One region of the Blastococcus sp. KM273129 genome, then DNA from elsewhere that is predicted to be linked to it. Evidence: riboswitches for the same ligand, from Rfam matches in the RefSeq annotation. Region 1 holds a riboswitch; the other holds the start of a gene.
The links. A riboswitch is a leader RNA that binds a small molecule or an ion and turns the genes downstream of it on or off. The one in region 1 is predicted to bind S-adenosylmethionine.

Region 1 (8,322 bases):
CGGCGGTGCCCCCGGCTGCCCGCCCGGACCGGACGGCGCGAAGCCCCCGGTCAGCGAGTACTCCACGGTGTGGAACGCCGACGGGACCGCGGCCACGGTCACCTGGGCCGCCGCGACGCCGGTCCTCGGTGGCGACGCGGTCACCGGCTACAGCGTGACCGCCGTCGACCAGGCCACCCAGCGGCAGGAGGGCTACCGCGTGGGTGCTGACGCCACCCAGGTCGTCCTGGACGGGCTCACCGGCGGCGCGCTGTACGACATCGAGGTCCGCTCGATGGTCGGCACCGAGATGGGCGCTCCCTTCGCCCTCGCCGGCACCACCTCGCCGCCGCCCCCGGACGGCGGGACCGACACCACCCCACCCGTGCTGACCACCGACCCGGTGCTCGACCCGGCCACCGCGGTGATCGCGCCCAACCGGACCCTGACCCTGTCCGCGGACGAGGGCACGATCTACTACACGGTCGACGGTTCGGCGGTCACCACGGAGGAAGGCGGCAACGTGCCGTCCTCCACGGCGGTGCTGTACCAGCAGCCGATCCCGATCACGGCCGACAACACCGCCGTCGCCATCGCGGTGATCGACGCCGCCGGCAACGCCACGCACGCCTCCGGCCTCGTGTCGCCCGCCCCGGTCGCCGAGGCGGTCACGCCCACGGGCTTGGCCATCACCAGCACCAGCGGCGCGGGTCCCGACCCGGCCGCACCGCAGGGCCGGGTCAGCCTCGGCTGGAACCCCGTTCCGGACGCGGTGTCCTACCGGGTGCGGGTGTTCCTGCGCACCGATGCGACGGCCACGACGGCACTCACGGTCACGCCGATGCCCGAGCACGACGTCATCGTCACGGGCACCACGGCGGACGTCACTGGCCTGGCCAAGAGCGCGGACGGCCAGCGGTACCTGTTCCGGGTGCAGTCCCGCACCGGGACGACGACGCCGTACAGCACCTTGTCGGCGCCGGTGAACCACCGGGTCGTCGGTGACGACATCGCGATCGGGCTGGCCCAGTTCCGGACCGGCGACGAGTTCCGGATCGACGGGTCGGGCACCGTGCCCGGCGCGACGATCACGGTGCACCGCACCAACACCGCGGGCACCGGGCCGGCGCTCAACCCGATCGCCGGGTACCCGACCGGTGTCGTCGGTCCGATCGAGGCCCCCGAGGCCGTCGGCGCCTGGGCGATCACCGTCGACCCGGCTCCGGCGACCGCGCCGACCGAGATCTGGGTCAAGTCGAGCGAGGGCGGGGTCTCCGGCCCCTTCCCGGTCGAGGTGCGCTGACCCGTCGCACATCCCGGGGGCCCGTCACCACACGGTGGCGGGCCCCCGGCCTTGTGCTGGGGTGACCACGAGCTGCGGCACATCGGGCTCCGACGCCTCGTGCGCCGACCGATCTGGCGCCTCTCGTGCGGCGGCCGCCCCGAAGACGCCGACAGGGGCCGGCCCGCTCGCGCGGACCGGCCCCTGCCGGAGGTGGTGCTAGGTGGTCGGACTCAGAAGTCCATGCCGCCCATGCCGCCGTCGCCACCGGGCATGGCCGGAGCGGACTTCTCCGGCTTGTCGGCGATGACGGCCTCGGTGGTGAGGAAGAGCGCCGCGATGGAGGCGGCGTTCTGCAGCGCCGAGCGGGTCACCTTGGCGGGGTCGATGATCCCGGCGGCGACGAGGTCCACGTACTCGCCGGTGGCGGCGTTGAGGCCCCAGCCGGTCTCCGAGTTGCGGACCTTCTCCGCCACGACGCCGCCCTCGAGGCCGGCGTTGATGGCGATCTGCTTCAGCGGCGCCTCGAGCGCGACGCGCACGATGTTGGCACCGGTCGCCTCGTCGCCCTCGAGCTCGAGCTTGTCGAACGCGACGGCCGTGGCCTGCGCGAGGGCGACGCCACCACCGGCGACGATGCCCTCCTCGACGGCGGCCTTGGCGTTGCGCACCGCGTCCTCGATGCGGTGCTTGCGCTCCTTGAGCTCGACCTCGGTCGCGGCGCCGGCCTTGATGACGGCGACGCCACCGGCCAGCTTGGCCAGGCGCTCCTGCAGCTTCTCCCGGTCGTAGTCGGAGTCCGACCGCTCGATCTCGCTGCGGATCTGGTTGACCCGGCCGGCGATCTGGTCGGTGTCCCCGGCACCCTCGACGATCGTCGTCTCGTCCTTGGTGACGACGACCTTGCGGGCGCGGCCCAGCAGCTCGAGGCCGGCGGTGTCGAGCTTGAGGCCGACCTCCTCGCTGATGACCTGGCCACCGGTGAGGATGGCGATGTCGCCGAGCATGGCCTTGCGGCGGTCACCGAAGCCCGGCGCCTTGACGGCGACGGACTTGAAGGTGCCGCGGATCTTGTTCACGACCAGGGTCGCGAGGGCCTCGCCCTCGACGTCCTCGGCGATGATGGCCAGCGGCTTGCCCGACTGCATGACCTTCTCCAGCAGCGGGAGCAGGTCCTTGACCGAGCTGATCTTGCTGTTGACGACGAGCACGTACGGGTCGTCGAGGACGGCCTCCATGCGCTCGGCGTCGGTGACGAAGTAGGGCGAGATGTAGCCCTTGTCGAAGCGCATGCCCTCGGTGAGCTCGAGCTCGAGGCCGAAGGTGTTGCTCTCCTCGACGGTGATGACGCCTTCCTTGCCGACCTTGTCCATCGCCTCGGCGATGAGCTCGCCGATGGCGGGGTCGGCGGCGGAGATCGACGCGGTGGCGGCGATCTGCTCCTTGGTCTCGACGTCCTTGGCCGTGGAGAGCAGGTACTCGCTGACCGAGGCGACGGCCTTCTCGATGCCCTTCTTGAGGGCCATCGGGTTGGCGCCGGCGGCGACGTTGCGCAGACCCTCGCGCACGAGAGCCTGGGCGAGCACGGTGGCGGTGGTGGTGCCGTCACCCGCGACGTCGTCGGTCTTCTTCGCGACCTCCTTGACGAGCTCGGCCCCGATCTTCTCCCACGGGTCCTCGAGCTCGATCTCCTTGGCGATGCTCACACCGTCGTTGGTGATCGTGGGGGCGCCCCACTTCTTCTCCAGGACGACGTTGCGGCCCTTGGGGCCGAGGGTCACCTTGACGGCGTCGGCGAGGGTGTTCATGCCCCGCTCGAGGCCGCGGCGCGCCTCTTCCTCGAAGGCGATCATCTTGGCCATGTGGTGATGTCCTCCATGCGTTGATCGCTGCACGGCCGGGTGCGGCGCCCGCGACGGACGACACCAGCGGTGCGGGCGCTCCTTCGGCCCGCGCGCCGGTGCCTCACCGACCGACCTGATTGGCACTCAAAGGGTACGAGTGCCAGGCCCGAGTCTGGCACTCGGGGCGGGTGAGTGCAAGGAACGCCGGAGGCCCGGCCCCCCGCTGGGGGGACCGGGCCTCCGATCGGTGCTGCTGGGTGGTCCTCAGGCGCTACGGACGGCGTCGGCCTGGGGGCCCTTGGCACCCTGGACGACCTCGAACTCGACGCGCTGACCCTCGTCGAGGCTCTTGTACCCGTCCATCTGGATGGCCGAGTAGTGGACGAAGACGTCCTGGCCGCCGTCGACGGCGATGAAGCCGAAGCCCTTCTCGGCGTTGAACCACTTCACGGTGCCCTGTGCCACGTGTGCTCCCACGTTTCGTGCGTGCGGACGGTCCCTCTGGATCGGGAGACCGGGCCTAGCTCTTCCGCCCGCATATCACGAACATGGAACTGGATCCGCGCGAGAAGGTACATCAGCGGCGGCCGGGCGCAAGAGCTTCCCCGCCATCGTGTTGCCGGATCGGGCGACCGCGGCCTCAGCCGATGAGCCCGGCGGCCCGCACCGACCTGAGGGAGGGGTCCACCCGGTGCGTCGGGCCGACGACGGGCTCGAGCGGGTCGAGGGTCTTCAGCCCCTCCCCCGTGTTGAGGACGACGGTCTCCTTCGCCGGGTCGAGCCGCCCGCTCTCGACCAGCGTGCGGAGCACCGCGACGGTCACCCCGCCGGCGGTCTCGGCGAAGATGCCGGTGGTGCGGGCCAGGTCGCGGATGCCCTGGACGATCTCGTCGTCGCCCACCCGCGCGACCGCGCCGCCGGTGCGCCGGATCGCGTCGAGCGCGTAGGGGCCGTCGGCGGGGTTGCCGATGTTGAGCGACTTCGCGATCCCGGTGGGCTTCACCGGCTTGACGACGTCCCAGCCGTTGTCGAACGCGGTGGCGATCGGGTCGCAGCCGGCCGACTGCGCGCCGAAGATCGTCCACTCGGTGGCCTCGACGATGCCGGCCGCCGCCAGCTCGCGGAACGCCTTGTCCACCTTGGTGAGCAGCGAGCCGGAGGCCATCGGGATGACCACCTGGGCCGGGATGCGCCAGCCCAGCTGCTCGGCGATCTCGTAACCCATCGTCTTGGAGCCCTCGGCGTAGTAGGGCCGGACGTTCTGGTTGACGAAGGCGGTGTCCTCGAACTCGTCGGTCTCGCCGAGCTCGCTGGTCAGCCGGTTGACGTCGTCGTAGGAGCCGTCGACGGCGACCAGCGTCTGCCCGTAGACCGCCGACTGCACGACCTTGCCGGGCTCCAGGTCGCTCGGGATGAAGACGAACGAGGGCAGGCCGACGCGGGCGGCGTGCGCGGCCACGGAGTTGGCCAGGTTGCCGGTGGAGGCGGCGGCGATCTTCTTGTAGCCCAGGCCCTTGGCGGCGGTCGCGGCGAGGCTGACGACGCGGTCCTTGAAGGAGTGGGTGGGGTTGGCCGAGTCGTCCTTGACCCAGAGCCCGCCGGTGAGGCCGAGCTCGGCGGCGAGGCGGTCGGCGCGGACCAGCGGGGTCATCCCCGGGTCGAGCGAGACGCGGTCGGCCGGGTCCTGGCCCACGGGCAGCAGGGCCACGTACCGCCAGATGTTCTGCGGGCCGGCCTCGATCTGCTCGCGGGTGACGGCCTTCATCAGCTCGGGGTCGTAGTCGACCTCCAGCGGGCCGAAGCACTCGGCGCAGGCGTGCTGGGCGATGAGCCCGAACGTGGCGCCGCAGTTGCGGCAGACCAGCCCGCGCGCGGGACAGGGGGGCACCGGGCCGCCGGCAGCGGAGTCGGCCTGGAGCGATCCGGGAGCGGTGAGGGTCATGCGACGACTACCTCCTCATCTTCCCCGCTGCGGGCCGTCGAGCCGCGCGGGACGGAATTGGCACCTCCCGCCCGTCGCGCGGAGCGCGGCAGGCGGCGGTTGCCGGGGCTTCGTCGGGCCGTGTCCCTCTGCCCCTCTGGATGAGTGAACGGGGTGGACTCTACCCAGTCGCGGCGCGCGCCCGGCGGCGGGACAGGATGGGCCGGTGAGCGCGCGCGTCGTCTACACCGACCTCGACGGCACGATGGTGGGCCCGCGGGGCTCCTTCTGGCACACGGCGGGACGGGACCTCACCGACGGGCCGGCCGGCGCGCTGCTGGACCTGCACCGGGCGGGGACGGCGTTGGTGCTGGTCAGCGGCCGCACCTACGAGCAGGTGGTCGAGGCCGCGCGGATCTTCGCCGCCGACGGCGCCATCGCCGAGCTGGGCGCCACCATCGGCTGGGGCTCCGGGCGGAACACCCACCGGCTGCGGGGCGCGCTGCCCGAGGAGTACGGGGAGCGCACCCCGATGGACGTCATGGCCGAGCTCGGCGTCGTCGAGGACCTGGTCGCCGCGCACCCCGGGCGGCTGGAGTGGCACGCGCCGTGGCACGCCACCCACGCCACCGACGCGCTGCTCCGCGGCCGGGTGGACGCGCTCGCCGTGGACGCGTGGCTGGCCGAGCGCGGGGCCGGCTGGCTGACGCTCAAGGACAACGGCGCGATCCCCGCCGCACCGTGGATGGGGCTGGCCGAGGAGGCCGCCCCGCCGCGGGTCTACCACCTGATGCCGCGCGGCATCTCCAAGGGCGCGGCGATCGCCTGGGACCTGGAGCGCCGCGGGCTCTCCCCCGACGACGCCGTGGCCATCGGGGACAGCGTCAGCGACCTGGACATGGCGCCGGCGGTGGGCCGGCTGTGGATCACCGCGAACGGGGCCGCCGTCGACGGCATGGCCGAGGCGCTGGCCGCCGTCCCCAACGCCTCGGTGACCGCCGGGGCCATGGGCGAGGGCTGGGCCCAGGCGGTGCGCGCGTCGCTGTGAGCGGGCCGCCGCCGGGCCTGGAGCCAGGGGTGACCCGGCCCCAGCAGCGCTCTGCCCACTCCGGCGGGGCAGAGCGCCACTCCCGCGGGGAGGACGCCCGGCGGGGAGGGGCCGTCAGCCGGCCCGGGGCTCGCGGCCCGGCCGCGCGCAGGGACGGTGTCGCCCGGTGGGGCGGCAGCTACGACGTGACGTCGCGGCGGGCGAAGTGGCGGAAGCCCAGGGCGGTGAAGACGGCGGCGTAGACCAGCGCCTGCACCACCCCGCGGAACAGGTCCCCGGAGTCCACCGGCGTCTGCAGCAGGTCGGTCCACGCGTAGGCCTCCGCGAGCGGGAACCAGTCGCGGATCGCGCCGAGCTGCTCCACCTCGTCGAGGATCGCGAAGACGACGACGGTGAACACGGCGCCACCGACGGCGGCCAGGGGCGCGTCGGTGATCGTGGAGAACCAGAAGGCCAGCGCGCCGACGGTGAGCAGGTGCACCGCCAGGTAGCCCAGCATGCCGGCCAGCCGCAGCATGCCCTCGCCCTGGTCGATGCCGACGCCGACCGGTGTGGTGATGTCGCCGAAGCCGAACGCGATGCCCCCGGCCACCACCGAGACCACCGCGAGCGTCAGCAGCGCGCCGACCGCCTGCACGAACGCGGCGAGCCACTTCTGCCGGAGCAGCCGCGCCCTCGGGACCGGGGTGGCCAGCGCGTACCGCAGCGACCCCCACTGCGCCTCGCTGGCGACGGTGTCGCCGAAGACGAGCGCGTAGACGACGACGAGGAAGAAGCCCGTGGTCGCGAAGAGCACGAACAACGTGAAGTTCAGCCCGCTCGCCGTCGCGACGTCGACGAGGTTGATCCGCGCGTTCTCCGCGGCCTCCTCGTCGGCCCCCAGCTGCAGGGCGGCGATCAGGACCAGCGGCAGCGCGGCCATCAGCGCGAAGACGCCCAGGGTGCGCCGGCGCTTGAACTGCCGGCGCAGCTCGACCGGGAGCCGCAGGGTCCGCTCCGGCCGGTACCCGGCGACCGCCCCGGTCGGCTGCACGTGCTGCTCGGTGCCCGTCGTCATGACTCCCCCACCAGCGCCAGGAAGGCGTCCTCCAGCCGGCGACGCGGCGTGAACTGCTCCACGGCGACGCCCGCCGAGACCAGCGCCTGCAGCACGTCGGCCCGCCGCACGCCGTCGAGCTCGGCCACCAGGCCGTCGTCCGTGCGGCCGGCGGTCACGCCGGGCAGGCCCGACAGGACGGCGACCGCCCGGTCGGTGTCGGCGTCGTCGGCCAGGCCGACCAGCACCGAACCGCCGGCACCGACGATCTCCTCGACGGTGCCCTGGGCGATCTTCTGCCCCTTGGCCATCACGACGACGTGGCTGCAGGTCTGCTCGATCTCGCTCAGCAGGTGGCTGGAGACGATGACCGTGCGGCCGGTGGCGGCGTAGTTGCGCAGCACCTCGCGCATGGCGTGGATCTGCGGCGGGTCGAGCCCGTTGGTCGGCTCGTCGAGCACCAGGAGGTCGGGCAGGCCGAGCATCGCCTGGGCGATCGCGACCCGCTGGCGCATGCCCTGGCTGTACCGGCGCACCGGCCGGTCGATCGCCGCGCCGAGGCCGGCGACCTCGATCGCCTCCTCCATGTGCGCGTCCTCGGCCGGGCGGCCCGTGGCGGCCCAGTAGAGGGTCAGGTTGTCCCGGCCGGAGAGGTGCGGTTGCAGGCCGGTGCCCTCCACGAACGAGCCCAGCCGGGACAGCACCGGGGCACCGGGGCCGGCGGCGTGCCCGAAGATGCTGATCCGGCCGTCGGTGGGCCGGATCAACCCCATGAGCATGCGCAACGACGTCGTCTTCCCGGCCCCGTTGGGCCCGAGCAGGCCGAGCACCTGGCCGCGCCGCACCTCGAAGGAGAGGTCGCGGACGGCGACGAAGCCGTCCTTGTACGCCTTGGTCACGCCGGTGAAGCGCAGGGGGACGTCCTCCCCGTCGGGCTCCACCTGCGAGATCCGCCGGTCGCGGCGCCTGCCCCACCAGCGGGCGGACAGCCAGCCCAGCAGCCCGAGGCCGGCGAGGACGGCCAGCAGCACCCACCAGCGGGAGGCGCCGGTCGGGGCCTCGCTGCGGCCTTCCACTTCGGGGGCGGCCAGCGTCGCCTCACCCGCGGAGACGCCGTTGGGGGCGGTGTCCGAGGCCAGCCCGACCGAGTAGACCGCCGCCTCGGCCGGCAGCGCGAAGGCCTGGTCGGTGGAGGAGACCAGCACGCGCATG
Region 2 (8,322 bases), on a different contig from region 1:
CGAGGGCGAAGATCCGGCCGCGGTAGAGCCGCAGCCCCTCCCAGACCGCGTCCCCGCCCTGCACGACGGAGTCGAACGGGCTCCCCCCGGCCTCGTCGCGGTGGGCCAGCCGGCCGCCCACGTTGACCACCAGGTCGCGGTTGCGCTCGTCGAACTGCTGCAGCACGGGTCAGCTCCTCAGCCGGCCGGCGGCCAGCTCGTCGTAGTGGGGGAGGCACTCGGCGGCGAGCCCGGCCAGCGAGCCGGGCAGCTCCACCGGCGTCTCGCGGTACGGGCCGAAGCCGGTGGAGGCCTCCACGCTCGCGTACCAGTGCGGTGCCCACACCCCGTCGGACTCCCGGCGACCGGGCGGCCACGACAGCATCCGCTCGTCGAAGGGCACCTCCAGCGCCGCGCACAGGGCGGTGAGCACGCCGCGCGGGTCGCGCAGCAGGTCGTCGGAGTCCACGACCGGTCCGCCGAAGCGGCGGTGCAGCGCGACCTGCTGGACCAGGCCGAGGTCGGCCAGGGTCGGGTGCTCGCGCACGCGGGCGTAGGAGGCGAGCAGCCGGCGCGGGTCGCGGATCAGGAACGCGTGCCGCAGGCCGGTGAAGGCGTCGAGGTCGACCTCCGGCAGCACGTGGTGGGTCATGTGCTTCTGGTAGGAGATGGTGGCGCCGCCGGGCAGCTCGCCCTCGGTGAGGGTGCGGACGACGGCGCGCCAGTCGGTGGGCTGGCTGGCGACCACCTCGTCGCGGCCGGGGTGATCGAGCCCGGTCGCGGCCAGGTAGTAGCCGTAGAGCGGCTCGTCGACGACGACCGTGTCGGGGCGGTTCTCCCAGGCGCGCATCGTCGCCGTCGACAGCGTGCGCGGACCGGACCACATCGCGATCCGCACCGGCGTCGTCGCCCGGCCGGTCCCCGTCATGCGGGCATCCTGCCTGACCGCCGGCCGGCGGTCAGCCGAACGCCCGGGAACAACGGGCTGGACGGGGCCGTTACCCTGATCGCACAACTACACAGGGGGTGATTGGTCTCGACTTCGGTCGGGTGTCCAGGGGAAGCGAGCCGAGGAAGCCAACGATGAGCTCGTTAACCACGCGTTGGAAACAACACAAGCGCCGACTCCAGTCAGCGCGAGTTCGCCCTCGCTGCCTAAGTAGCGAGGCGACTCTGTCAGCCCGGGTTCGTCATCGGCCCGGATCCTGGCATCAGCTAGATGACTCACCGTGAACGCCGGTCGCGGGCGTTCACGGGACATCTCACAGCGACTGGGCCCGTCACATCGACTCGTCCGTGAGATCGATGGGGTCGAGCAGAGGCAGTAGCGGACTGCGCTCGGAGAAGCCCTGGTCATGCGTCGAAGGACGCGGGTTCGATTCCCGCCACCTCCACCCCTGCGATGTCGTACGACATCCCGGACGCCCGGCCCCACGCCTCGTGGGGCCGGGCGTTCGTCGTTCCGGCGCCGGACCGGTGGCTAGCCGGGGGCCGGACGGGTAAGCACGGCGCTGTGGGACGAGCCTTGCGCAGGTTGCCCGGTCTGGTGGCGGCGGTCGGTGCTGCAGCGGCGGCGGTCGGGCTGCTGTGGCGTCCGTCGGCCGACCCGGTCACGGTGGTCACCCCGCGCGGGCAGTCCGCCCGGCTGGCCGGATCCGGGCTGTACCGCTACGACACGGTCTTCACCGCCACGAACAACACCGCCGTCGACGCCGTCGTCCTGGCGTTCGGCATCCCGCTCGTGGTCCGGGCCTGGCTGGAGCACCGCAAGGCATCCCCGCGCGGGACGCTGCTGCTCGCCGGCTCGCTGGGCTACCTGCTGTACGTCTACGCCAACTACGCCCTGGGTGTGGCCTACAACCCGCTCTACCTGGCCTACGTGACGCTGCTCTCGGGCTCGCTGTTCGGGTTCGTCGCGGCGCTCAGCGAGACCAGCCGGGCCGCCCTGGCCGCCGCTGCCGCGGACCCCGACCTCCCGCACCGCTCCCTGTCCTGGTTCCTGCTCGCCTCGGCGGCGGTGACGGCCGTGGTCTGGTTGCAGCCTCTCGTGACCGCGCTGCTGCAGGGGACCGCGCCCGACCTGCTCGACGTCTACACCACGACGGTCACGTACTCCCTCGACCTGGCCGTCATCACCCCGGCGGCTGCGCTGGCCGGGCTGCTGGTGCGCCGCCGCGAGCCGTTCGGCTACCTGCTGGCGGCACCGCTGCTCGTGACCATCGTGCTGCTGCTGCCGTCGATCTCCCTGGCCACCGCGCTGCAGGTCGCCGCCGGGATCTCCTTCACGCCCGCCCAGGTCGTCGGCCCGATCTCCGGCTTCGCCGTCCTCGGTGCAGTCGGTGGCTGGCTGCTGGCCCGACTGCTCCGCGCGGTCCCCACGAGCGTGCCGGGGCCGGCCCCGGACGTCGCTGTGAGTGACGTCGCAGGTCGTGGAGGGGAAACGCCCGGATCCGGTCCGTAGACTCGCTGCCGCAACCATCCGGAGCGGCTGAGAGACCTGGCTCGTCGACGTCGCAGCAACCCCCCGCATCGGCGGGCGCGGGTGCTACTGCCAGGACCGATGGAGGAACACCATGCGGTACGAGCTGCTCTCGTGGGCCCGCCGGCACGTCGACCTGTGCCGCACCGGCACAGCCCTGTGCCGCTGAGGCCTCCCGCCTCCCGGCGACGCCCGCCCTCGTAGCGGCGGGCCTGCCGCCCCCACCGCGGCGCACCGCGGTCCACCACGCCCTCGCCGGCGTCGTCGCCCGCCCGTGCCTGCTCAACCCCCGGAGACCCCATCCCGTGATCGAACTGAAGGACGTCCGCAAGGTCTTCCCCGCCCGCGGGCGGGCCGGCGAGGTCGTCGCCGTCGACGGCGTCAGCCTGTCCGTCGACCGGGGCGAGTTCGCCGGCGTCGTGGGCCCCAGCGGCTCGGGCAAGAGCACGCTGGTGCGCCTGGTCAACCTGCTGGAGCGGCCCACCTCGGGCTCGGTGACCGTCGACGGGCAGGTGCTCACCGAGCTCCCCGACGAGCGGGTCCGGCAGGCGCGGCGGTCCATCGGCATGGTCTTCCAGCACTTCGAGCTGCTCGACTCGCGCACCGCCGCGGGGAACGTGGAGCACCCGCTCGAGCTCGCCGGCGTCGGCCGGGCCGAGCGCCGGCGGCGGGCGGGGGAGCTGCTGGACCTCGTGGGCCTCGCCGACCGCGCGGACGCCCGCCCCGCGCAGCTCTCCGGCGGGCAGCAGCAGCGGGTGGCCATCGCCCGCGCGCTCGCCGCCCGCCCGGACGTGCTGCTCTGCGACGAGGCCACCTCCGCGCTCGACCAGGCCAGCACCACCGGGGTCCTGGAGCTGCTGCGCCGGGTGCGGGACGAGCTGGGGCTGACCGTCCTGCTGATCACCCACGAGATGTCCGTGGTCAAGGCCGTGTGCGACAGCGCCGTCCTGCTGGACCGCGGGCGGGTCGTCGACGGCGGCCGGCTGGCCGACGTGCTGACCCGGCCGGGCTCGCCGCTGGGCGAGGCGCTGCTCCCGGCGCCGGTCGCGGACGCCGGGGCCGGGCACGACGGCGCCCTGCTGCGGGTGACCGTCACCGACCGCACGCCGGAGACCCGCGTCCTGCAGACCCTGATCGGGGAGCTCGGCCTGGCCGTCGAGATCGCCGGCGGGTCGGTGGAGACGGTGGCCGGTGGCCGCTACGGCCGGCTGCTCCTGCGGGTGACCGGCGGAGGAGCGGGGCTGGACGACGCCGTGCACCGGCTGCGGACCGGCGGCGTCCTGGTCGAGCGCGTGGCCGCGACGGCGGAGGTGGCCCGGTGAGCGACTGGAACCGCATCTGGCCGCAGCTGCTGGACGCCACCTGGGAGACGCTGTACATGGTGGGCGTCGCGGCGCTGGTCACCGTGCTGCTCGGCGTCCCGCTGGGCGTGCTGCTCACGGTCACCGCCCCCGGCGGGCTGGCCCCTCGGCCGCTGCTCAACCGCGCGCTGGGCCTGGTCGTCAACCTCGGCCGGGCACTGCCGTTCATCATCCTGCTGGTCCTCGTCGCCCCCGTCACCCGCGGCATCGTCGGGACGACGATCGGCTCCACCGCGGCGATCGTGCCGCTGACCATCGGCGCCGTCCCGTTCCTCGCCCGGCTGGTCGAGACCAGCCTGCGCGAGGTCGCCGCCGGCAAGGTGGAGGCGGCGCTGTCCATGGGCGCCCGCCGGCGCGACGTCGTGCGCACCGTGCTGCTGCCCGAGGCCCGGCCCTCGCTGGTCGCCGGGGTCACGGTCACCGTCGTCGCGCTGATCAGCTACTCGGCCATGGCCGGTGCGGTCGGCGGCGGCGGGCTCGGCGACTTCGCCATCCGCTTCGGCTACCAGCAGTTCCGCACCGACATCACCCTGGCGACCGTCGTCCTCCTGCTGGTCATCGTCCAGGCCCTCCAGTGGGCCGGCGACCGCTGGGCGCGCTCGCTCGCGCACGCCTGACCGACCTCTCCGGCGGCCGCCCGGCCGCCGTCCCACCGCACCACCCGAGGAGAACCACCACCATGCGCACCCGCTTCACCACCGTCCTGGCCGCTTCGGCGATGACGGCCCTGCTCGCCGCCTGCGGCGGCGAGGCCGAGCTGTCGGCGGCCGACGAGCCGCTGCGGGTCGGCGCGTCCCCGGTCCCGCACGCGGAGATCCTGCGCTACATCGACGAGAACCTCGCCGAGGACGCCGGCCTGGACCTGGAGATCGTCGAGTTCACCGACTACGTGCAGCCCAACGTCGCCCTCGACGACGGCTCCCTGGACGCCAACTACTTCCAGACGATCCCGTACCTGGAGGAGCAGGAGGCCAGCGCCGGCTACGACTTCGCGGCGCTCGACCCGGTGCACATCGAGCCGCTCGGCATCTACTCGAACACGCTGACCGACCTCGCCGAGCTGCCCGACGGCGCGACGGTGGCGATCCCGAACGACCCGACCAACGCCGCGCGGGCGCTGCGGCTGCTCGAGGCCAACGGCCTGATCACCCTGGCCGACACCGGCGACGCCGCGCCGACCTCGCTGGACATCGAGGGCAACCCGAGGAACCTCGAGATCTCCGAGGTCGAGGCCGCGCAGGTGCCCCGCTCGCTGGCCGACGTGGACATCGCGGTCATCAACGGCAACTACGCCATCGAGGCCGACCTGGTCCCCGCCGAGGACGCGCTGGCCCTGGAGGAGGGCGAGGGCAACCCCAACGCCAACCTCCTGGTGGTGCGCACCGGCGACGAGGGCGACGAGCGCATCCAGGAGCTGGAGGAGCTGCTGCACTCCGACGAGGTGCGCCAGTTCATCGAGCAGAACTACGAGGGCGCTGTCCTCGCCGCGTTCTGACCGGCGCATCGTGACCACCGGGGCGGGGCGCCCGCACGGACGCCCCGCCCCGTACGCCACCCCGCTCGCATGTGTACGCTCGTTCCTATGAGCTCTCCGCCGGCTGGACGAGCCGGCCCGGTGGGCGCCGACCCAGCGCCGGTCCGCCGTCCGCGCCGGCACGACCCCGGACGGCGCGACCGGCTGGTCGACACCACCCTCGACGTCATCGCCGCGCGCGGGGTCGCGGCGGCCACGCACCGGGCGATCGCCCGCGCCGCCGACGTCCCGCTGGGGTCGCTGACCTACCACTTCGGCTCGCTCGCCGAGCTGCTCGCCGCCGCCTTCACCCGGCACGTCGACGACGTCGCCGCGCGCTTCGACGCGCGCATGGCCGCCGCCCCCGACCGCACCGCGGCGCTGGAGGCGCTGGTCGAGCACCTCACCGGCGACCTGCTGGGCTCGCAGCGGGACCTCGTGCTCGCCGTCGAGCTCTACGTCGCCGCGGCCCGCGACGCCGAGCTGCGCGCGGTCACCCAGGACTGGATGTCACGGAGCCGCCGCAGCCTGGAGCGCCACCTGGACCCGGTCACCGCCCGGGAGGTCGACGCCCTGGTCGAGGGGCTGGTCCTGCACAGCGCGCTGTCCACCGACCCGATGGACGCCGCCCAGATCCGTGCCGCGCTGCTCCGGTTCGCCGGCTGAGGAGGGCTGCCCCGTGTCCACCGCTCCCGCCGCCGTCGAGCCCCCGCGCCTGCGCCGCGCCCGCCGCGCCGTCGCCGCCTGCTTCTTCCTCAACGCCGTCTTCTACGCCGGGCTGGTACCCCGCTTGCCCGCGGTCAAGGCGGAGCTGGAGCTGAGCAGCACCGCGCTGGGCGCCGCCCTGGCCGCCGTGCCGTTGGGCGCCCTGCTCGCCGGGCTGTCGTCGGCCGCGCTCAACCGCCGGTTCGGCTCCGGCCGGGTCGCCACCTACGGCCTGGCGCTGCTCGGTGCGGTCGTGTGGACGGTGTCGGTGGCGCCCAACTGGGCCGCCCTGGCCGCCGGGTTCCTCGTGGTCGGCGCCCTCGACGCCGTCATCGACGTCGCCCAGAACGCGCACGGACTGCGTGTGCAGCGGCTCTACGGCCGCTCGATCATCAACTCGCTGCACGGCGTGTGGAGCATCGGCGCGGTCACCGGCGGGCTGCTCGGCTCAGCCGCGGCGGGGCTGGGCATCCCGCTGCCGGTGCACCTCGGCGTCTCGGCGGTGGTCTTCGGGGCGGCCGCCCTCGTCGTCTCCCGCGGCGTGCTCCCCGGTTCGGACGAGCCGGAGCCGGTGGCCGAGGCGGTGCCGCGGGAACGGCCGCGCCGGCGGGCTGCGCTCCCCGCCCTGGCGGTGCTCGGCCTGCTGGCCGGCTGCGGTGCGCTGATCGAGGACGTCGGCGCCTCGTGGAGCGCGCTCTACCTGCGCACCGAGCTCGCGGCCGGCGCGGCCGTCGCGGGGCTGGGCTTCGTCGCCCTCTCGGCTGCGATGACGGTCGGCCGGCTGACCGGTGACCGCGTGGTCGACCGGTTCGGGGAGCGCCGGGTCGCGCGGGCCGGGGGTGCGCTCGCCGCGGTGGGTCTCGGCGTGGCGCTCGCCTGGCCCTCGGTGCCCAGCACCCTGGCCGGGTTCGCGCTGGCCGGCCTCGGCGTCGCCACCCTCATCCCGGCCGTCTACCACGCCGCAGACGAGCTCCCCGGCCTGCCGCACGGCCAGGGCCTGATGGTGATCAACTGGCTGCTGCGGATCGGCTTCCTGGTCTCCCCGCCGCTGATCGGGGTGGTGGCCGACGCCGCCGGCCTGCGGGTGGCGCTGCTCGGGGTGGTGGTGGCCGGCGTCGGCGCGCTCGTGCTCGGGCGCGCGCTGCCGGGCCGCGCTGCCACCCCGGCGGGTGACGGGCCGGACGGCGGCGGCGCCGCTCGGTGATCATGGTCGCGTGACCCCGATCGGGTGCCCGGCCGTGCCGTCCGCCGGCCGCGCTCGTTGAGCCGCACGTGACCACCGCGGGCGACGACGTGCGCCGCCGGCTGACCGGCATGGCCGAGTGGGCGCCCAGCGGCCGGCTGGCCGTCCCGGTGATCGTGGGCCTGGTCATCGCGGCCAACCTGGTCGGCGTCGGCACCGTGGCGCTGCTGCTGCTCGGCGTGGACGGCGACCGGGGGAGCGTGGGCCGCGCCGAGGTGCTGTGGGCGGCCGCGGGCTACCTCGCGGTCGCCCTGCCGCTGGCCGTGCTCGCCGGGCTGGGGCGGCAACGGGCCACCAACCGCTGGCTGACGGCCGGCCGCGCGCCCACGGTGGCGGAGGCCCGTCAGGCGCTGCGGCTGCCGCTGGACACCGCCCTCGTCGCGGCCGTCGTCTGGCTGCTCGGCGCGGTGCTGGTGGGCGTCGTCGCGGCGGCCGCCTTCCCCGACGCCCGGGTCGGCGCCCGCATCGGCGTCGCCGTGGTGCTGGGCGGGGTGGTCACCGCCGGCGTCACCTACCTGCTGGTGGCCCGGGCCGCCCGCGCCGTCACCGCCCGCGCCCTGGCCGCGCACCCGCCCGCGGGGGTGCTCACCCTGGGGGTGCGCATCCGCCTGCTGCTCACCTGGGGGCTGACCAGCGGGGTGCCGATGGTCGGCGTCGTCCTGCTCTACCTCGACCCGAGCAACCCCGAGGGGCCCGGGCGCACCGCCGTCGTCTTCCTCGTGGTGGTCGCGCTGCTGGTCGGCGCGCTGGCCACGGTGCTCACCGCCCGCGCCGTGGGCCAGCCGCTGCGCGACCTGCGCCGCGCCGTGCAGCAGGTCGGCGCCGGCGACTACGACGTCGACGTCGTGGTGGACGACGCGGGGGAGATCGGCCTGCTGCAGGAGGGCGTCAACTCCATGGCCGCCGGCCTGGCCGAGCGGGAGCGGCTGCGCGACCTGTTCGGCCGGCACGTCGGGACGACGGTGGCCCAGCGGGCGCTGGCGACCGGCGTCTCCCTGGCGGGGGAGGAGCGCGCCGTCGCGGCGCTGTTCGTGGACGTCGC

Region 2: another riboswitch for S-adenosylmethionine. It lies ahead of E9565_RS23510 (putative leader peptide); the one in region 1 lies ahead of thrC (threonine synthase).

Annotation. Positions count from the first base shown of each region.
Region 1 is NZ_SSXB01000029.1:5,076-13,397, reverse strand. It holds gene E9565_RS23195 (chitobiase/beta-hexosaminidase C-terminal domain-containing protein) at 1-1,282, shown strand, start outside; gene groL (chaperonin GroEL) at 1,495-3,123, opposite strand; gene E9565_RS10470 (cold-shock protein) at 3,370-3,570, opposite strand; gene thrC (threonine synthase) at 3,746-5,047, opposite strand; SAM riboswitch class I at 5,060-5,194, opposite strand; gene E9565_RS10460 (HAD hydrolase family protein) at 5,253-6,074, shown strand; gene E9565_RS10455 (ABC transporter permease) at 6,253-7,131, opposite strand; gene E9565_RS10450 (alpha/beta fold hydrolase) at 7,128-8,322, opposite strand, start outside.
Region 2 is NZ_SSXB01000011.1:29,687-38,008, reverse strand. It holds gene E9565_RS05160 (aminotransferase class IV) at 1-166, opposite strand, end outside; gene E9565_RS05155 (hypothetical protein) at 170-907, opposite strand; RNA gene ssrA (transfer-messenger RNA) at 1,002-1,376, shown strand; gene E9565_RS05145 (hypothetical protein) at 1,514-2,440, shown strand; SAM riboswitch class I at 2,452-2,546, shown strand; gene E9565_RS23510 (putative leader peptide) at 2,553-2,627, shown strand; gene E9565_RS05140 (methionine ABC transporter ATP-binding protein) at 2,764-3,780, shown strand; gene E9565_RS05135 (methionine ABC transporter permease) at 3,777-4,436, shown strand; gene E9565_RS05130 (MetQ/NlpA family ABC transporter substrate-binding protein) at 4,499-5,314, shown strand; gene E9565_RS05125 (TetR/AcrR family transcriptional regulator) at 5,435-5,998, shown strand; gene E9565_RS05120 (MFS transporter) at 6,012-7,241, shown strand; gene E9565_RS23120 (adenylate/guanylate cyclase domain-containing protein) at 7,310-8,322, shown strand, end outside.